DNA from 4 places in the Pectobacterium parvum genome. Region 4 is predicted to be linked to each of the others. Evidence: predicted binding sites of a transcription regulator. Region 4 holds the regulator's gene; each other region holds the start of a gene.

The links. The regulator PurR, encoded in region 4, represses purine synthesis genes. The targets are predictions, from matches to a motif close to CANGCAAACGTTTGCNTG.
Region 1: a site for PurR is predicted at 3,696-3,713, ahead of cvpA (colicin V production protein). Genes of this name have one in related genera too.
Region 2: a site for PurR is predicted at 3,554-3,571, ahead of carA (glutamine-hydrolyzing carbamoyl-phosphate synthase small subunit). Genes of this name have one in related genera too.
Region 3: a site for PurR is predicted at 1,615-1,632, ahead of LOZ86_RS00900 (nucleobase:cation symporter-2 family protein). Genes of this name have one in related genera too.

What each region holds. Positions count from the first base shown of each region.
Region 1 covers NZ_CP087392.1:1,689,563-1,694,948, forward strand. The annotation lists gene LOZ86_RS07565 (DedA family protein) at 1-202, shown strand, start outside; gene accD (acetyl-CoA carboxylase, carboxyltransferase subunit beta) at 427-1,344, shown strand; gene folC (bifunctional tetrahydrofolate synthase/dihydrofolate synthase) at 1,448-2,716, shown strand; gene dedD (cell division protein DedD) at 2,706-3,470, shown strand; gene cvpA (colicin V production protein) at 3,787-4,287, shown strand; gene purF (amidophosphoribosyltransferase) at 4,309-5,386, shown strand, end outside.
Region 2 covers NZ_CP087392.1:4,092,559-4,097,944, reverse strand. The annotation lists gene ileS (isoleucine--tRNA ligase) at 1-160, shown strand, start outside; gene lspA (signal peptidase II) at 157-672, shown strand; gene fkpB (FKBP-type peptidyl-prolyl cis-trans isomerase) at 672-1,145, shown strand; gene ispH (4-hydroxy-3-methylbut-2-enyl diphosphate reductase) at 1,126-2,076, shown strand; gene dapB (4-hydroxy-tetrahydrodipicolinate reductase) at 2,526-3,347, shown strand; gene carA (glutamine-hydrolyzing carbamoyl-phosphate synthase small subunit) at 3,794-4,942, shown strand; gene carB (carbamoyl-phosphate synthase large subunit) at 4,957-5,386, shown strand, end outside.
Region 3 covers NZ_CP087392.1:206,398-211,783, reverse strand. The annotation lists gene recG (ATP-dependent DNA helicase RecG) at 1-1,523, shown strand, start outside; gene LOZ86_RS00900 (nucleobase:cation symporter-2 family protein) at 1,690-3,078, shown strand; gene LOZ86_RS00895 (AsmA family protein) at 3,236-4,927, shown strand; gene fabY (fatty acid biosynthesis protein FabY) at 5,026-5,386, opposite strand, start outside.
Region 4 covers NZ_CP087392.1:2,661,141-2,666,526, forward strand. The annotation lists gene gloA (lactoylglutathione lyase) at 1-334, shown strand, start outside; gene rnt (ribonuclease T) at 485-1,156, shown strand; gene LOZ86_RS12015 (Grx4 family monothiol glutaredoxin) at 1,260-1,610, opposite strand; gene LOZ86_RS12020 (C40 family peptidase) at 1,954-2,805, shown strand; gene cydH (cytochrome bd-I oxidase subunit CydH) at 2,915-3,004, opposite strand; gene purR (HTH-type transcriptional repressor PurR) at 3,394-4,419, shown strand; gene cfa (cyclopropane fatty acyl phospholipid synthase) at 4,625-5,386, shown strand, end outside.

The DNA of each region.
Region 1 (5,386 bases), 970 kb from region 4:
GCATTTTGCAGCCTATAATGTCATTGGTGCGCTGCTGTGGGTGTTGTCGTTTACCTATGCGGGCTACCTGTTTGGCGATTTGCCGGTGGTGCAGGAAAATCTGAAATTACTGATTGTTGCAATTATTTTTCTCTCTATCCTGCCGGGCATTATTGAGATTGCCCGTCACCGTAGAGCGGCCTCGCGCGGCAATGTGAAATAAGTGAAGTATTTTAACATCCGGTTTGACCAGTTTTTTATCCACAGTACCGGAACGTTATGGTTTAATGGGCAGCATTTATGGTCTGTTCTTGGGAACACCCTTGGTGCCGATGCCTTTGTACCGCGATTGTCGTGCGTCTCAGGCATTTTTTCATTGGCAATGTTGTCAGGGAATAACATGAACAGCGGACTGGCATTTGCCAGGTTCAAGCAGAAAGGTTATCAATGAGCTGGATTGAACGAATTCTTAACAAAAGCAATATCACACCGACCCGTAAAGCGAACATCCCTGAAGGGGTCTGGACAAAATGTGATAGCTGCGGCCAGGTTCTTTATCGTGCCGAGTTGGAGCGCAATCTGGGTGTCTGCCCGAAGTGCGATCACCATATGCGCCTTTCCGCGCGCGCCCGTCTACAGGCTTTTCTGGATAAAGAAAACACTGTCGAACTGGGAAGCGAACTGGAGCCGAAGGATGTCCTGAAATTCCGGGATTCCAAAAAATATAAAGATCGTCTGGTTTCTGCACAGAAACAGTCCGATGAGAAAGATGCGCTGGTCGTGATGAAAGGCACGCTGTACGGCATGCCAATTGTCGTCGCGTCATTTGAGTTCTCTTTCATGGGCGGTTCAATGGCGTCTGTTGTGGGTGCGCGCTTTGTGCGTGCCGTTGAGCAGTCGTTGGAAGACGGTTGTCCGCTGGTGTGCTTCTCCGCCAGTGGCGGTGCGCGTATGCAGGAAGCGCTGATGTCGCTGATGCAAATGGCGAAAACCAGTGCAGCGTTGGCAAAAATGCGCGATCGCGGCTTGCCTTACATTTCTGTGCTGACCGACCCAACCATGGGGGGTGTTTCCGCGAGTCTGGCGATGCTGGGCGACCTGAACATTGCCGAACCGAAAGCGCTGATCGGCTTTGCCGGCCCACGCGTTATCGAACAAACCGTGCGTGAAAAACTGCCGCCGGGCTTCCAGCGCAGCGAATTCCTGATTGAGAAAGGGGCGATTGATATGATCGTTCGTCGTCCGGAAATGCGCTACAAGCTGGCCACGATTCTTGCCAAACTGACGAACCATCCAGAACCGGGCAACGATGATGTGGAAATCCGCAGCGATGCGCCGTCTGAATCATCACAGGATGACGCATAATTGACATGATGGGCAGGACATGTGGTGCTCGACCACGTCGTTCTCGACCGAGTAGCAATGCACGCTCTGCCCGCAATGAACCGTAAGCTAGTGAACGGGACTCATGGATACTCTTCAAATACCTCAAGCCACGTCACCTTTGGTCACGTGGCTTCATTATCTTGAGCACCTGCACGCTCAGGCCATTGATTTAGGTCTGGAACGCGTTAAGCAGGTTGCCGAACATCTCCAACTGCTCCAGCCTGCCGCCACGATCTTCACCGTCGCGGGGACAAACGGCAAAGGAACGACCTGCTGTACGCTGGAATCCATTCTGTTAGCCGCCGGGCTGCGGGTGGGTGTGTACAGTTCTCCCCATCTTGTTCGCTATACCGAGCGAGTGCGTATTCAGGGCAAGGAATTGCCTGAAGCGCAGCATACGCGGGCGTTTGCGGATATCGAAGCAGGGAGAGGGGCGGTATCGCTCACCTATTTTGAATTCGGTACGCTGTCGGCACTGCAACTCTTCAAGCAGGCGAATCTGGATGTCGTCATTCTGGAAGTGGGGCTAGGCGGGCGTCTGGATGCCACCAATATTGTGGATGCGGATGTATCCGTGGTAACCAGTATTGCTATCGACCATACCGATTGGTTAGGTAACGATCGGGAAAGCATTGGCCGCGAGAAAGCCGGGATATTCCGACAGGGTAGACCTGCCGTCGTCGGTGAACCGGATATGCCGGGAACGATTGCTGATGTTGCCGCAGAGAAAGGTGCACAGCTGCGCCGTCGCGGTCGCGACTGGGAATATTCCGTTCAGCGTGAGACGTGGAGCTGGCAGGATAAACAGCGCGAGTTGTCACGGCTGCCGTTGCCCAACGTCCCGTTAGCCAATGCCGCCACGGCACTGGCTGCATTGCACTATTCTTCACTCAACGTGAGTGAAGAGGCGATTCGACAAGGTTTGCAGCACGCCGCATTACCCGGCCGTTTTCAGACCGTGCAGGCGTCACCGCGATTGATTCTTGATGTTGCACACAACCCGCATGCGGCGGCGTATCTGGCAAACCGTTTGGCTGCACTGCCGAAAACTGGAAAAGTGCGAGCTGTCGTCGGCATGCTGTCGGATAAAGACATCGCCGGTACGTTGGCCCACTTAACGCCGTTGGTGGATGCGTGGTATTGCGCACCGCTGGAAGGGCCGCGTGGTGCCACGGCGCAGCAGATTGCCGAGCACCTGACGCATAGCCAATCGTTCTCCGATGTCGTTGCCGCCTGGCAGCAAGCAATGTTCGAGGCGACGGAGCAGGATATCGTCATTGTGTGTGGATCTTTTCATACGGTAGCGCATGTGATGGAAGCGCTGGATGAGGAGAAGGCGAATGGCGAGTAAATTTCAGAATCGACTGGTCGGTACGGTTATTCTGGTCGCGCTGGGCGTGATCGTCTTACCCGGCCTGCTGGACGGCAAGAAAAAGCACTACGAAGACGAGTTTGCATCGATTCCGCTGATCCCTAAACCGGGTGACAGCAATGAGATGGAAGCGCTGCCTGCGCTGAACCCGTCGCTGCCGAGTCAACCGCCGGAAGGGGCGGAAGCGGCGATGCAAAACAGTGCGGAAGCCGAAGCCGCTGAAGCGAGATCGTCTGCATCATCTACAACGACAGGATCTGAAACCACGACGCAGACGCCGCCATGGTCCCATTTTGGCACGAATACGCCAGCCATGACGGCACCGCCAGTGGTGGTTGAACGTCCGCCGGTTCAGACGCCAGTGCCGGTAACACCGAAGCCTCAGCCAAAGCCTGAGGTGAAGCCAGAAGTGAAACCGAAGCCAGAGCCTAAACCGGAACCCAAACCGGAAGTGAAGCCTGAAACGCAGCCGACGCCGCAAGCGCCTGTCGGGCAGGCCTATATTGTGCAGCTTGGTGCGCTGAAAAACGCCGATAAGGTGAACGAAATTGTCGCTAAGCTTCGTCTCTCTGGCTACCGCGCGTATACCGTGCCATCAACGCCGGTTTCAGGCGAAATCACCCGTATTTACGTGGGGCCAGATGCATCGAAGCAGAAGCTGGAGTCTTCACTGGGCGAGCTGAAACAGCTCAGCGGGCTAAGCGGGCAGGTTCGGGCGCATTCCGTTCGTTAACGGTCGTCGAGCGTGATGATTACGTGATGGATGGTTCTCCGTCGGCCACGTAAGTAAGCAAAAGCAGGCAGCGGGGATGAGGTTCACATCAGCGATACGTCGCCCCGCCGCTGTTTTAAGATGCCTGCTGTGAGTTTTGAGATGCCGAGAGTTAATAGAATCAGGCATGACGTCTTGTCGGTTTTTTCGCCTGATTATCTATCGATGAAATCGGCGGAAATACGCTACGCAAACGTTTTCTTTTTCTGTTAGAATGCGCCGCGAACAGGATGACGTAGCGGCTTATCGGTAGCATCGTTCATTATTAGGATAGTTCATGGTTTGGGTTGATTACGTCATTATTGGCATCATCGGATTTTCGGCTCTGGTTAGCCTGATCCGGGGGTTTGTTCGCGAAGCGCTGTCGTTAGTAACCTGGGGATGTGCTTTTTTTGTTGCCAGCCATTACTACGCTTACCTCGCGGTCTACTTCACCCGTTTTGATGATGAGCTGGTGCGTAACGGCATTGCGATTGCCATTCTGTTTATTGCAACGTTGATTGTGGGAGCTATCGTCAACTATGTGATTAGTTCACTGGTTGAACGTACCGGATTATCCGGCACCGATCGCGTTCTGGGCATCTGTTTTGGTGCTCTGCGCGGGGTGCTGATCGTTTCCGCACTGCTATTCTTTCTGGATACGTTCACCGGTTTTTCACAAAGTGATGACTGGAAGCAGTCCCAGTTAATCCCGCAGTTCAGTTATATTATCAGGTGGTTTTTTGACTACCTGCAAAGCACGTCAAGTTTCTTGCCGCAGCATTTATCGCTGCGGTAGCGCTGATGAGGAAAAGACACCATGTGCGGTATTGTCGGTATCGCCGGTTTTACACCGGTCAACCAGTCGATTTATGACGCGTTAACGGTGTTGCAACACCGTGGGCAGGATGCTGCGGGTATTGTGACCATCGATGCCTTTAATTGTTTTCGCCTGCGTAAGGCCAATGGCCTGGTGAAAGATGTGTTTGAAGCGCGGCACATGCAACGCTTACAGGGCAACATGGGGCTTGGCCATGTGCGTTATCCGACCGCGGGCAGTTCCAGCGCCTCGGAAGCACAGCCTTTCTATGTTAACTCACCGTTCGGTATCACGCTGGCTCACAACGGTAACCTGACTAACGCCCACGAACTGCGTAAAAAGCTGTTCGAGCAGGAACGTCGTCACGTTAACACCACGTCTGATTCTGAAATTCTACTGAATATTTTCGCCAGAGAGCTGGACCGTTTCCAACACTACCCGCTGGAAGCCGATAATGTTTTTGCGGCCGTTGCCGCAACGCACCAGCAAATTCGCGGTGCCTATGCCTGTGTTGGCATGATTATCGGTCACGGCATGGTCGCTTTCCGCGATCCAAACGGGATTCGTCCTCTGGTTATCGGTAAGCGCGATCTGGAAGATGGCCGCAGCGAGTATATGGTGGCGTCAGAAAGTGTCGCGCTGGATACGCTGGGCTTTGAATTTTTACGCGATGTGGCGCCGGGAGAGGCGATCTACATTACGGAAAAAGGGCAGCTGTTTACCCGCCAGTGTGCAGAGAATCCGAAGAGCAATCCGTGCCTGTTCGAATATGTCTACTTCGCGCGCCCGGACTCTTTCATCGATAAAATCTCGGTCTACAGCGCACGCGTTCGTATGGGCCAGAAGCTCGGTGAAAAAATTGCGCGCCAGTGGGAAGATCTCGATATTGATGTTGTGATCCCAATTCCTGAAACCTCTTGTGATATCGCGCTGGAAATCGCGCGCATCATCAACAAGCCGTATCGTCAGGGATTTGTGAAAAACCGCTATGTTGGCCGCACGTTTATCATGCCGGGACAGCAGGCGCGTAAGAAATCGGTACGCCGTAAGCTGAACGCCAACCGTGCTGAGTTCCGTG
Region 2 (5,386 bases), 1.4 Mb from region 4:
CACCGGACTGAAAATTGCCTTAAGTGAGGCAGAAGGGCACAAGTGTCCACGCTGCTGGCATTACGAGACGGATATCGGTAGCAATGCCGAGCATCCTGAAGTGTGTGGTCGCTGTGCGACTAACGTGGGCGGTAACGGCGAAGAGCGTAAATTTGTCTGATGAATAAGATCTGTTCGAGTGGACTGCGCTGGCTTTGGCTGGCGATACTGGTTTTAATTGTCGATCTTGGCAGCAAACAGTGGATCCTTGCACACTTTGCGCTGGGGGATACGGTGCCAGTGATGCCTTCTCTGAATCTGCATTACGCCCGTAACTACGGCGCAGCATTCAGCTTCCTGGCGGATAAAGGCGGCTGGCAACGCTGGTTCTTTGCCGGCATTGCGATTGCTATCGTGGTTGCCCTGCTGGTGATGATGTACCGTGGCAGCGTCAAACAGCGGCTCAATAACATTGCGTATTCGCTGATTATCGGCGGCGCACTGGGCAATCTGTTTGACCGGACATGGCACGGATTTGTTGTCGATTTCATCGACTTCTATGTCGGTGACTGGCACTTCGCTACCTTTAACCTTGCCGATACCGCTATCTGTATTGGTGCGGCGCTCATCGTACTGGAAGGGTTTTTCAGTACGCATGATGATACTGATACCGTTAAGCAAAAGGGTCACTGATGTCCGAGAGTGTTCAGCATAACAGCGCGCTGCTGGTGCATTTTATTCTGACGCTAGAGGATGGCTCTGCGGCTGAATCTACGCGTGAACGCGGCAAGCCAGCGCTGTTTCGCCTTGGCGATGGCAGCCTGTCTGACGCGTTGGAACAACATCTGTTGGGATTGAAGCGTGGCGATAAACGCAAGTTTACGCTGCCGCCGGAGTCGGCCTTTGGGCCGACTAATCCGAACCTGATTCAGTTCTTCCTGCGTCGTGATTTTGCCCAGACCGGTGTGCCGGATGTTGGCACCATCATGCTGTTCAGCGGTGTTGCCGGGAATGATATGCCGGGGATTATCCGCGATGTGACCGAAGAGTCGGTCACCGTGGATTTCAACCACCCGCTATCCGGTCAGGCGATTACCTTCGATCTTGAAGTGCTGGATATCGATCCCGTACAACAGGAGGTGACACATGCAGATCCTGCTGGCTAATCCACGCGGCTTTTGTGCTGGTGTCGATCGGGCTATCAGCATTGTGGAACGTGCGCTGGAGCTTTTTGGTACGCCGATCTACGTCCGTCATGAAGTGGTACATAACCGCTATGTGGTCAACGGATTACGCGAACGTGGCGCGATTTTTATCGAGCAGATTGAAGACGTGCCGGATGGTGCGATTCTGATTTTCTCTGCACATGGCGTTTCGCAGGCGGTACGTAATGAAGCCAAAAACCGCGATCTGACGGTATTCGATGCGACCTGTCCGCTAGTGACCAAGGTGCATATGGAAGTGGCCAGAGCCAGTAAGAAAGGCGTAGAAGCGATTCTTATCGGGCATGCTGGACACCCTGAAGTTGAAGGGACGAGGGGGCAGTACAGCAGTGCGGACGGCGGCATGTATCTGGTGGAGTCCCCTGAGGATGTCTGGCAGCTACAGGTAAAAGACGAAAGCAACCTGTGCTTTATGACGCAAACCACGCTTTCTGTTGATGATACCTATGCGGTGATTGATGCCTTGCGTGAGCGTTTCCCGCAGATTGTCGGCCCGCGTAAAGATGACATCTGCTATGCCACGACTAATCGTCAGGAAGCCGTTCGCCACTTGTCGGATAAGGCGGATGTCGTTTTTGTCGTAGGCTCTAAAAACTCCTCAAACTCCAACCGTCTGGCTGAATTGGCACAGCGTGCGGGGAAAGCGGCTTATCTGATTGATTCATCCGAAGATATCCAAGAGTCATGGTTAGCGAGCGCTTCACATGTTGGGGTGACCGCAGGCGCATCAGCACCGGATATTCTGGTACAACAGGTGATTCAGCGCCTGAAAGAATTGGGCGGCAAGGTTGCTGTTGAAATGCAGGGACGTGAAGAAAACATCGTCTTTGAAGTGCCCAAAGAGCTGCGTGTTGACGTCAAACAGATAGATTAATGTTGTTTCTGCGGTAGGGCTTTGGCCTTACCGCTTTTATACCCGTCATACTTCAAGTTGCATGTGCGTTGGCTGCGTTCACTCACCCGAATCACTTACCTGAGTAAGCTCATCGGGATTCCTTCTCTTGCCGCCTTCCTGAAACTCGAATTATTTAGGGTATATCTCCCCCTGTATTCACTCATGAAAATGTTAATGCATAAAAATGAATTTTTATGCGTTATACCATGTGGTTTAATTTTGACCGCTTCTGCTTATCTCCAAATACGTTGCGGTTTTTCATCGCGCTGATGTGCCATTTTGCTGTCTGTGGTGAGACAGTTTTGCTGATTTTCTGCGGCATCAAACAGTATTTTCTAATCTGGCGGTAAATCCGCTGGCGATAGTGTGCTGCGCCCGTTAACCTGATGTTATTTTTATGTCGTCAGGATCAAAAAGAGAGAGACCTTATGAAGGATTCATCCATTCGTATTGCGGTTGTAGGTGCAGGTGGCCGTATGGGATGCCAGCTGATTCAGGCCATCGAGCAAATGGACGGCGTGGTATTGGGTGCGGCGCTGGAGCGTTCGGGTTCGTCTCTGATAGGCAGCGATGCCGGTGAACTTGCCGGGCTGGGGAAAAGCGGTATTACCGTGAATGAAAGCCTGGATGCCGTGCAGAATGATTTCGATATTTTGATCGACTTCACCCGCCCAGAAGGCACCTTAGCGCATCTGGAATTTTGCCGTCAGCACCGTAAAGGCATGATTATTGGCACAACTGGCTTTGATGACGCAGGGAAAGCGGCGATTAAGCAGGCTGCACAGGATATCGGGATTGTGTTTGCGGCGAACTTCAGCGTTGGCGTCAATGTCATGCTGAAGTTGTTGGAAAAAGCGGCCAAGGTCATGGGCGACTATACTGATATCGAAATCATTGAAGCACACCACCGCCACAAAGTGGATGCGCCGTCGGGTACCGCACTGGCGATGGGCGAAGCGATCGCCGATGCGCTGGGACGCGATCTGAAGTCCTGTGCCGTGTACGCTCGTGAAGGTTATACGGGTGAACGCGATCCGAAAAGCATTGGTTTTGCTACCGTGCGAGCGGGCGATATTGTCGGTGAACATACGGCGATGTTTGCTGACATTGGCGAGCGCGTTGAGATTACCCACAAGGCATCCAGCCGTATGACGTTTGCCAATGGTGCAGTAAGAGCCGCTGTCTGGGTTAGTTCGAAAGAAAGTGGGATTTTTGATATGAGAGATGTGCTTTCTTTGGATGATTTATAGTATTTAATTGTTTGTAATTGAATTATATCTAGCTGATAAAGGTGGTTATTTTTAATATCACCTTTATTTTTACCTATTGCGTGTAAATTTCATCTTGTTGTTTCTTTTTTTCTGTCTTTAATTCGGTTTTTTAGCACCAATTCTTCCTTGTTGCTCCCGAAATCTCCTTTGCTGGCGATTTTTTATCCTTATTTTAACGATGTTGTCTCGCAACCGTTTACTTATCTCAGTTGATAGGGTTTTTTACGTCAGTGGGCCACTATTTATTCCGTAAAGCATAAAAATAAGAGAAAAAAAGCGGTTTGGGTAGACAATCGGGAAGACCATCATTAAAATGCGCCCAATTTGCCAAAAATTGGCCTTACAGGTAGTTTTTGCATTGATTTAGTGACTCAAATCTGAATTAATATGCAAATAACGTGATTGTTTATTCCTTGGAGGGTGTTTTGATTAAGTCAGCGCTATTGGTTCTGGAAGACGGAACCCAATTCCACGGTCGGGCCATTGGGGCAGAAGGGTCGGCAGTGGGGGAAGTGGTCTTCAATACGTCGATGACCGGTTATCAAGAAATCCTTACTGATCCTTCCTATTCCCGCCAGATTGTCACTCTCACTTATCCCCATATCGGTAATGTCGGCGCCAATGCCAACGATGAAGAATCCCCCTCTGTACAGGCTCAAGGCCTGGTGATTCGCGATTTACCTCTGATTGCCAGCAACTACCGTAGTGAAGAAAGCCTGTCTGAATACCTCAAACGCAACAACATCGTCGCCATTGCTGATATCGATACCCGTAAACTGACCCGTCTGCTGCGTGAAAAAGGCGCACAGAATGGCTGCATCATTGCGGGTGATGCACCGGATGCTGCCGTCGCGTTGGAGAAAGCGAAAGCGTTCCCTGGGCTGAAGGGCATGGATCTGGCAAAAGAAGTGACGACGCCAGAAAGCTACAGCTGGTTACAGGGAAGCTGGACGCTGGAAGATGAATTGCCGGCGGCAAAAAACGAAAGCGAACTGCCTTACCACGTTGTTGCTTATGACTACGGTGTGAAACGCAACATTCTGCGTATGCTGGTGGATCGCGGCTGTCGCCTGACGGTCGTTCCGGCGCAGACACCTGCTGAGGACGTACTGAAGCTGAATCCAGACGGCATTTTCCTCTCTAACGGCCCGGGCGACCCGGAACCGTGCGACTACGCGATTCGTGCGATCAAAACCTTCCTGGAAACGGATATTCCGGTATTCGGTATTTGTCTGGGCCACCAACTGCTGGCACTGGCAAGCGGTGCGAAGACCATCAAAATGAAGCTGGGCCACCACGGTGGCAACCATCCGGTCAAAGATCTGGATAACAACTGTGTGATGATTACCGCGCAGAACCACGGCTTTGCGGTTGATGAAAATAATCTGCCTGCCACGCTGCGCGTTACGCATAAATCCCTGTTTGACCATACGGTTCAGGGGATTCACCGCACGGATAAGCCCGCGTTCAGCTTCCAGGGTCACCCAGAAGCGAGCCCAGGCCCGCATGATGCCGCGCCGCTGTTCGACCACTTTATTGACTTGATTCAGACTTACCGTTCTTCAGCTAAATAATCAGGAGCGAGAAAATGCCAAAACGTACAGATATTAAAAGCATCCTGATTCTGGGCGCAGGCCCGATTGTTATCGGCCAGGCGTGTGAGTTTGACTACTCTGGTGCACAGGCGTGTAAAGCGCTGCGTGAAGAGGGTTACCGCGTTATTCTGGTGAACTCCAACCCGGCAACTATCATGACCGACCCAGAAATGGCCGATGCGACCTACATCGAGCCGATTCACTGGGAAGTAGTGCGCAAAATCATTGAAAAAGAGCGCCCAGATGCGGTGCTGCCAACAATGGGCGGCCAGACTGCGCTGAACTGTGCGCTGGAACTGGAACGTCAGGGCGTGCTGGCCGAATTCGGCGTGACCATGATTGGTGCAACGGCGGATGCGATTGATAAAGCAGAAGATCGCCGCCGCTTCGACGTGGCAATGAAGAAGATCGGTCTGGATACCG
Region 3 (5,386 bases), 2.2 Mb from region 4:
TGAGCCGATCGCTCATTAGCTTGCCGGACGCATTGCGTACGTTACATCGTCCCCCGCCGGATATGCAGATCAGCGAGCTTGAGCACGGGAAACACCCGGCGCAACAGCGGCTGATTATGGAAGAACTGTTAGCGCATAACCTGAGTATGCTCGCGGTACGAGCGGGGGAGCAGCGGCATAAAGCCTCGCCGCTACAGGCGCAAGACGGTTTGAAGCAACAGTTGCTCGCTGCCCTGCCGTTCAAACCCACACAGGCGCAAGAACGTGTCGTAGCCGAAATTGAAACGGATATGGCGAAAGACTTCCCAATGATGCGTCTGGTGCAGGGCGATGTCGGCTCAGGAAAAACGCTGGTCGCTGCGCTGGCAGCATTACGTGCCATTGCCAACGGTAAACAGGTTGCATTGATGGCGCCAACAGAGCTGTTGGCCGAACAGCACGCCCATAATTTCCGTCAGTGGTTTGAACCGCTAGGGCTTGAAGTGGGCTGGCTAGCTGGCAAACAAAAAGGGAAAGCGCGTCAGGTGCAGCAGGATGCCATCGCCAACGGTCAGGTTTCCATGGTTGTCGGGACGCACGCTATTTTTCAGCAGCAGGTGAAATTCAACGGGCTGGCATTGGTCATCATCGACGAACAGCACCGCTTTGGCGTGCATCAACGCCTTGCGCTGTGGGAAAAAGGCGAAGAACAGGGCTTTCATGCCCATCAATTGATTATGACCGCGACACCGATTCCCCGTACGCTGGCGATGACGGCCTATGCCGATCTGGATACGTCCGTCATTGATGAACTGCCACCGGGCAGAACCCCTGTCACCACAGTCGCGATACCAGATTCACGCCGCAGCGACATTATCGAGCGCGTGAGTAATGCTTGTCAGCAGGAAGGGCGGCAGGCCTATTGGGTATGTACGCTGATCGAAGAATCCGACCTCCTGGAAGCACAGGCCGCAGAAGCCACCAGAGAAGAACTGAAGGCAGCCCTGCCGAATCTCAAGGTCGGATTGGTCCACGGTCGCATGAAAGCACAGGAAAAGCAGGCAGTAATGCAGGCCTTCAAACAGGGCGAGCTGCAACTGCTGGTGGCGACTACCGTCATCGAGGTGGGTGTAGATGTACCCAATGCCAGCCTGATGATCATTGAAAACCCGGAGCGTCTGGGTCTGGCGCAGCTGCACCAGTTGCGTGGGCGCGTCGGACGCGGCGCAGTGGCATCTCACTGTGTGCTGCTCTACAAAACGCCAATGAGCAAGACCGCACAAAAACGGCTCCAGGTTCTGCGCGACAGCAACGATGGCTTTGTTATCGCGCAGCGCGATCTAGAAATTCGCGGGCCGGGTGAATTACTCGGAACGCGGCAAACGGGCAATGCCGAGTTCAAAGTGGCCGACCTCCTGCGCGATCAGGAACTGATCCCACAGGTGCAGCGCGTTGCTCGCCACCTGCACGAACACTATCCCGAGCATGCCATTGCGCTAATCGAACGCTGGCTACCAGAGCGTGCACGGTACACCAACGCCTAATCGCCGCAGCGCATTCTTCATTTTTCTTAAAAGTATCCCCTTAAATAATAAGGCCTTGCTCATCAGACAAAATTCATATCGAAAAGATGAGTTAGCAAACGTTTGCTTTCAGCAAAGAGATCATTAAAATGCGCTCTTTGTCGTTTCAGGAACGCCAACTTACATCATGACTACCACCACGGAAACGTCCCAAACAGAAGCCGCTGCCGCACCTCAGCGCAGTGAACTCATCTATCATCTTGAAGACAGACCGCCACTGCCGCAAACTCTGTTCGCCGCCAGTCAGCACCTGCTTGCCATGTTTGTTGCGGTGATTACCCCCGCGCTACTGATCTGCCAGGCATTAGGTTTACCCGCTGAGGATACGCAGCGCATCATCAGCATGTCGCTTTTCGCTTCCGGTCTGGCCTCTATTCTACAAATTAAAACCTGGGGCCCTGTTGGTTCTGGTCTGCTGTCTATTCAAGGCACCAGCTTTAACTTCGTGACGCCGCTGATTATGGGTGGACTGGCGCTGAAAAACGGCGGGGCGGATGTTCCCACGATGATGGCAGCACTGTTCGGTACGCTGATGGTCGCTTCCTTCACCGAAATCATTCTTTCACGCTTCCTGCATTTAACCCGACGCATTATTACCCCGCTGGTTTCTGGCATTGTGGTGATGATCATTGGTCTGTCACTGATTCAGGTCGGCCTGACCTCCATCGGCGGCGGCTATGCCGCAATGGGTAATAACACCTTCGGCGCGCCCAAGAACTTACTATTAGCGGGTGCGGTGCTGCTGGTTATTATTCTGCTTAACCGCCAACGTAACCCTTACCTGCGCGTCGCCTCGCTGGTGATTGCCATGGCGGTGGGTTACCTAGGTGCCTGGTTGATGGGAATGCTGCCGGAAAGCGCCCCTGCTCAAAATGACACGATTATTATGGTGCCTACACCGCTGCATTACGGTCTAGGCTTTGACTGGAACCTGTTGATTCCGCTGATGCTGGTCTTCATGGTGACATCGTTAGAAACCATCGGTGACATCACCGCGACCTCCGACGTTTCAGAGCAGCCAGTCAGAGGCCCGCTGTACATGAAACGCTTAAAAGGCGGCGTGCTGGCAAACGGCTTGAACTCTTGCCTTTCTGCCGTATTCAATACCTTCCCTAACTCTTGCTTCGGCCAGAATAACGGCGTCATCCAGCTTACCGGTGTTGCCAGCCGCTATGTGGGCTTCGTGGTTTCACTGATGCTGATCGCGCTGGGGCTGTTCCCTGCCGTTAGTGGATTTGTGCAGCATATTCCAGAACCAGTTCTGGGCGGTGCCACTATCGTGATGTTTGGTACGATCGCCGCTTCTGGTGTGCGCATTGTGTCCCGTGAGCCGCTGAATCGTCGTGCGATCATGATTATTGCGCTGTCGCTGGCTGTTGGTCTTGGCGTATCACAGCAGCCGCTGATTCTGCAGTTCGCACCGGATTGGATTAAAACATTACTGTCTTCCGGTATCGCCGCTGGCGGGATTACCGCAATCGTGCTGAATATCGTCTTCCCACACGAAGAAAAATAGCGCCAGCCCGCAATAATTTCAGTTCAGTTCATGTAAAAGCGAGCGGTGATGCAACACCGCTCGCTTTTTACTGTCTGTAACAGCATTACCTATTGAGCCTTCAGGGAAATTGCGGCATAAGAACAGTTCTCCCTGACGATTGGCATGGACTGACACGATGAAATTTATCGGGAAATTATTGCTGACCCTACTGCTGCTGGCCTTTTTAGCGCTGGTGGTCGTATATGTATTACTGCAAACCAGTTGGGCAGCAGGCTGGGTAAGCAATTGGGTAAACCAGAATACCGACTACCAGTTGTCACTGGGCAAAATTAATCATGACTGGTCAACAGCCGATCATATCCAACTCACCGATGTCAGTTTTGGCCAGAAAAATCAGCCGCCAACACTCACTGCAAAGCAGATTTCAGCCGGATTTAGCGCCCGTCAAATTACCGAGCCGCGCCACTTCGCCAGTCTCGAACTGGAAGGCGGTACGCTAAACCTTTCCTCACAGGCCGCCACACTCCCTATCGAAGCCGATGTGCTACAGCTGCGTACCATGGCGTTGCAGGCAAAGGACGGCGATTGGCGTCTGAATGGTCAACAGATCAACGGCGGAATGATGCCGTGGCAGCCCGAAGCCGGCTACCTGCTGGGTAAACAGGGACAGTTCCAGCTCAGCGCACGTTCACTCGAACTCAACGATATTCCCGCCAGTCAGGTATTGGTTCAGGGCGAAATCAATCACAACCAGCTTATTTTGAGCAATTTCGGCGCGGATGTTGCTCAAGGGCAGCTAACAGGCAACGCCAGCCGCGCAGAAGACGGCAGTTGGCAGATCGGTAGCCTGCGACTCAGCAATGTCCGTTTACAAACGCAGAGAACGCCGGAGGCCTTCTGGCAGCCCGTTACCGAACTGCCTTCTGTTACCGTTGACCGCTTTGATCTGATTGATGCCCGTATTGAAGGGCCGGGATGGGCGTTTATTGACCTCGATGTTGCCCTGCAAAATGTCACGTTTAAGCAGAATGACTGGCAGAGCGAAGGGGGAACGCTGTCGTTCAATGCGACTGACATTGTGAACGGCAACATGCACCTTATCGACCCTATCGTGAATTTGGATTTGTCACCGGCGGGCGTTAACATCAAGCAGTTTTCTACGCGCTGGGAAGGCGGCTTGCTGCGAACCAACGGCAGTTGGCAGCGTAGTAACCACCGTTTACAGCTGAATGAATTTGTTGTCGCAGGGATGGAGTACACGCTCCCCGGCGATTGGCGTCAGCGCTGGCAAGCGACCCTGCCACCATGGCTGGCAGAAGTGAATGTGCGAAAATTCACGGCGAATCGCAATCTGCTGATCGATATCAACCCAGATTTCCCCTTCCAGCTAACCGCATTGGATGGCTACGGCAGCGATTTGCTGCTGGCTCGCAACCACCAGTGGGGAATGTGGACAGGATCGTTGAATCTTAATGCCAGCGACGCGACGTTTAATAAAGTCGATGTGCGCCGTCCTTCGATGGCACTGGTAGCCGACGATAATCAGATCGCTATTAACGAACTCAGCGCGTTTACGCAAAATGGCATGCTGGATGCCAAGGCAACGATCAACCAGCAACCTACTCGCAATTTCTCCCTGTCACTGACAGGACGCGCCGTACCGCTGGATGTTCTGACGCGTTGGGGATGGCCAGAACCCGCAACCGCACCGACAGGTAATACGAATCTGCAATTGCAGTTGAATGGGCGACTTGCCGCCGATACGCCGCTGAAGCCGACGCTAAACGGTACGCTGCAAGGCGTGGATAGCAACGACCACCCTGTCAGACAGCAAATGCATCAGGGAACCGTGACAGAAACGCCATAATTATTACGTTTTCAAAACACGGTGATGAGGCTCCCGCAGGGATGCCTCGCACCGTGGTAGCCCCCAGTATCTCGATCTTTAAGCGATCGAGATTAGGGTTAATCCACTACTGACCCACCTTCTTCCAGCGGCGCGTCCGGTTGAGCAGGCAGTACGATATAAACTCCTTCGAACAACGCCCCTTTGTTATCATCACCGAAGAGCTCGACGTTTAACTGCACACGCGCCTTACGTCCACGAGCGAGGCGATCCAGATCGCCACTCAGCGACCCTAAATCGGCAATAGCGCTCGGTCGGCCACTCACTGGCGAGCTGTAACGAATGTGCGCATCCGCCAGAATAATCGTTCCACCGAGGTGCCGTTCACGCAGCAACAGCCAGATCAATCCCCAACCAGTAAGTGTAGCGAGAGAAAACATGCTGCCGGCAAAAAGCGTGTGATGCGGGTTCTGGTTGCCC
Region 4 (5,386 bases):
AATGCGCGTGCTGCGTACCAGCGAGAATACCGAATACAAATACACGTTAGCTTTCGTCGGTTATACTGAAGAGAGCGAAGGTGCAGTTATCGAACTGACCTACAACTGGGGCGTCGACAGCTATGATTTGGGCAACGCCTACGGTCATATCGCGCTGGGCGTTGACGATGTTGCCGCAACTTGTGAGCGTATCCGCAAAGCGGGTGGCAATGTAACGCGCGAAGCGGGCCCGGTCAAAGGCGGTACTACCGTGATCGCGTTCATCGAAGATCCAGACGGTTATAAAATCGAATTGATCGAGAACGCCCACGCCGGTAACGGCATCGGTCACTAATCCCCCCGCATTCTACAGGTGCTGCATCGGCACCTGTTCTCCCTCCCTTTTTCTGCTATCTCCGCCTTTTGAAACAGCAACGGGCATGCTGCATCTCCGGCCAAAATTTGCAATAATGCGCGCTGCGTTTTGCTAACAATTAAGAGAAAAATGGCTGATAAAAGTGATCTGAACGCCCTGAGCGGCCGTTTTCGTGGGTTTTACCCGGTAGTGATCGATGTTGAAACCGCCGGATTTAATGCGAAAACCGATGCCTTGCTGGAAGTTGCGGCGGTAACATTAAAAATGGATCAAGACGGTTGGTTACAGCCAGATGAAACACTACATTTTCATGTCGAGCCATTTGAGGGTGCGATTCTGGAACCCGCTGCACTAGCGTTTAATGGCATTGACCCCACCAACCCACTGCGTGGCGCGGTGAGCGAATATGATGCGCTGCATGAAATTTTCAAAGTCGTGCGTAAAGGGATCAAAGATCAAGGCTGTAACCGCGCGATTATCGTGGCGCATAATGCCACATTCGATCATAGCTTTATGGCCGCAGCAGCCGAGCGCTGTAGCCTGAAACGTAATCCGTTCCATCCTTTCGCCACTTTCGATACCGCAGCACTTAGCGGGCTGGTGTTAGGCCAAACGGTTCTTGCTAAAGCTTGTATTACCGCCGGTATCGCGTTTGATTCCAGCCAGGCACACTCTGCGCTGTATGACACCAACCAGACCGCATTGCTGTTCTGTGAGTTGGTTAACCGCTGGAAACGTCTGGGCGGATGGCCGATTGCACTGGAAGAAAATTCGCTGGAAGACGCGTCAGCCAAAGACTGAAAAGGCTGAGATCAAAAAACGGGTGCCATAAAGGCACCCGTTGGAAGAATTTACGCTCGCCTCGTAACAACATTTGACATCGTCATTACGCCAGACGAAAGCATTACTCTTGATCGGCCTGCTGCGCTTTATATTTATCTGCCGTTTCTTTGATCAGCGGTTGCAGTTCACCGCGCTGAAACATTTCTACCACGATATCACAACCGCCAACCAGCTCACCGTCAACCCACAGCTGTGGGAATGTCGGCCAGTTTGCGTATTTCGGCAGTTCAGCACGAATGTCTGGGTTCTGCAAAATATCAACATACGCAAAACGTTCGCCACAGGCAGATAACGCCTGAACCGTCTGTGCAGAAAAGCCGCAGCTTGGCAATTTCGGGGAGCCTTTCATGTACAGCAGAATCGGGTTTTCAGCAATTTGGCGCTGAATTTTTTCAATTGTCGGTGTCGTCATCTTCTTGCTTCCTTAATTCTATAGGATGGCTAACGTCCAAAACGCTAGCCATGAGCCGCCGTCAGAGGTGCTACGACAGCGACATTGACTCAGTGATATTGTACCGATGCCACTAGCTACAAAAAAACGCCATTTTTTGTAGGGTTATTTTTTTTCCTGAAGGCCTTCGTCATTGATGAAATCAGCGCCAGAAAACGCTGATAAATCAATCGAAAAAATAACTATTAACGTTTTTTCACTATTCTGTATGAATAAAGCGACCGTGCCCACTTTTTTATGACGCCGTTTTCAGGAATACTGTGAGGATTGAGCGAGTTAAGGATTATGTTCGGTCACTGTTAATATGCGCTTATTTATTACTCTTTTTATATTATTTTTCAATAATCTATCCCTGAACATCGTTCAGGCTGCGCCGCATACCCCGCATTCTGCGCCGAAGAAAAGCGCCGTGGCAGAAACGAATAAGAAAAGCCGCCAAACAAAGGGTAATGCTAAATCCCCGACGCCGATCAAAAGCAAAAAACCAGAATCTACCGCCGTCAGCAATAAAACCAAATCCCGCACCGCGAGCAAAGTGACAGAGAAAAAGCCGTCACGAACGCAAAGCAGCACGCCCGCGCTAGTGAAAAAAAATCTTAAAAAGCTGAAGCCTGAAGAAGAGAAGCAAACAACCGCCCAAGCCAGAGTCAAAACCGGACTGAAGAAGACCGCACTCAAGGGGAAAGCGGATAAAAATCCAGCGCCGACAGAAAAAGGAATGGCGCTAAGCGCTGCGCATAAAAAACGCTATCAGCATGCCAAAACGACCGCAATGAATAAGTTGATGAGTCAGATAGGCAAACCTTACCACTGGGGCGGCTCCTCTCCTTTTACCGGATTCGACTGTAGCGGACTGGTTTATTACGCCTACAAAGATGTCGTTAAGATCCAAATTCCACGCACCGCAAACGAAATGTATCACCTGCGTGATGCTGCTCCGATTAAAAAGAGTGAGCTGGAAAGTGGCGATCTGGTCTTCTTCCGCATCAATAATCGTGGCGCAGCCGATCACGTCGGGGTTTATCTGGGTGAAGGGAAATTTATTCAGTCGCCGCGTACAGGCTCAGATATTCGTATCAGCAAGCTGAGTGAAGATTATTGGCAGGAGCACTACGTTGGCGCACGTCGCGTGGTGACGCCGCAGACGATTCGTTAAGAGACAGGTTGTACGTAGTAAAGAAAAGCAATGTGAAGAAAACGATCCAGACACGTTATGGCATCATCAACGTGTCTGAATATCTAACCCGCCCAGAGGCACCCTTCGGTTAGTTCATCACCGCAATAAAACTAAACGCGATGATCACAGCCAACGAGCCAACGGTTGTTAGCAAAGACATCTTCAGATCTGTATCCATAAATTACTCCTTATTAACGAACAAATTTTATCTGAAAGCTTCATCTGAAAAGACACCACCATTCACAGCCGAACCCGCTTAGGTAGTTAAAGCTACAAATAATAGGGTTATTACGATTCTTTCATAATTGTAGCGAAAAATCTCGGACGAATGCATCACTAATAGTATAAATTAGCCCTTTCACTTTCATGATAAATCGGACACAATCCGCTGTTTATGAAAGCGCTGCGTATCAGTCGAAAAACGTCAACCCAGATCCCTTCGGTATAACATTCGGCATTCTCCTTCTGAAATCCTGTTTTTTAGCTTAGAAGAAGAACATTAAACGTAGGCAAACGATTAACAATATACTTACGTCTGTAACAGGTAAGTTCAGGAGTCATTTTTAGATGGCAACGATTAAAGATGTGGCAAAACGTGCTGGCGTTTCCACCACAACCGTATCGCACGTGATCAATAAAACACGTTTCGTCGCCGAAGAGACTAAGGCAGCCGTCAGGGCAGCAATCAAAGAATTGCACTATTCACCCAGCGCCGTCGCCCGCAGCCTCAAAGTTAATCACACTAAATCTATCGGCTTGCTGGCCACTTCCAGCGAAGCCCCCTATTTCGCCGAGATCATTGAAGCCGTTGAAAACAGCTGCTACGCCAAAGGCTACACGCTGGTGCTGTGTAATTCGCATAACGACATCGGCAAGCAGCGCGCCTATCTTTCCATGTTGGCGCAAAAACGCGTCGACGGCCTGTTGGTGATGTGTGCCGAATATCCGCCCGAGTTATTAGGTATGCTGGAAGACTATCGCAGCATTCCGATGGTCGTGATGGACTGGGGACAGATGCACAGCGATTTTACCGATACGATTATCGATAACGCCTTTGAAGGCGGTTATATGGCAGGTCGTTACCTGATTGAACGTGGCCACCGAGATATCGGCGCCATCCCCGGTACTCAAGAACGCAACACCGGCAGCGGACGCTACCTCGGCTTTTTGAAAGCATTGAAGGAAGCCGACATCACCGTGCGTGACGAATGGGTGGTTCGGGGTGATTTTGAACCGGAATCCGGCTACAAAGCCATGCATCAGATCCTCGCACAGAAACAGCGACCTACAGCCGTATTCTGCGGTGGCGATATCATGGCGATGGGGGCTATCTGTGCGGCAGATGAACTGGGTCTGCGCGTACCGCAGGATATTTCGGTGATCGGTTATGACAACGTGCGCCACGCGCGTTTCTTTACGCCTGCGCTGACCACCATCCATCAGCCAAAGGAGCGTCTGGGTCAATCTGCGTTCGCTATGCTACTGGATCGCATTACTAGTAAGCGGGAAGATGCGCACGTCATTGAAGTGCATCCGACGCTGATTGAGCGCCGCTCGGTTGCAGACGGCCCCTACCTCGACTATCGCCGCTAGCCGTAGCCATTCTGTACAGACGATTTTCTTATTCCTGCTGCTTCCCCTCTCTGCTTCAGCCAATTCTCTTGTATGCTGGCTGAAGCAGTTCTAAATTTAATACCGTGTTTCATTTTCTCTGGTGACAGCCGATACCTCGGCTGCGATAAGTGTTGTCCTGGTGTGTTTTACGATACTTTTGCATGTGAAAAGTTAAGGAGACATGATGGGTTTACCTTATACAGAAGAATGGGATCCTGATACCGCGCCTTGGTTCCACATCGTGCAGGGCATGCTGGCCGCCGCGAATATCACCATCAACGGCACTCGCCCTTTTGACATCCGCGTGACCAACCCCAATTTCTTTAAGCGTATCCTGCGTGAGGGATCGCTGGGGCTGGGAGAAAGCTACATGGACGAATGGTGGGAGTGTGAACGGCTGGATATGTTTTCCCATCGCGTTCTGCGCGCAGGGCTGGATACTCAACTGCCCCGCCGCCTCCACAACCTGACGCGCGTTGCCCTCTCCCGCATCACGAATTTGCAATCCCGCCGACGCGCTCAGGTTGTCGGTAAAGCGCATTACGATTTAGGTAATGATCTCTTTACCCTGATGCTAGATCCTTACATGCAATACTCCTGCGCTTATTGGAAACAGGCGCAAACGCTGGAACAGGCGCAGGAAGATAAACTCACCATGATCTGCGAAAAGCTCCAGCTAAAATCAGGAATGACGCTGTTGGATATCGGCTGTGGTTGGGGCGGGCTTGCCGAGTTCGCGGCACGCCACTACGGCGTGTCAGTTTACGGCGTCACTATTTCCAGAGAACAGCAGATGTTGGCACAGCGACGTTGTCAGGATCTGAACGTCATCATTGAATTGCAGGATTATCGCGATCTCGAGCGGCAATTCGATCGCGTGGTGTCAGTTGGCATGTTTGAACACGTCGGGCCGCGCAACTATGACAACTACTTCCGCGTCGTTCTG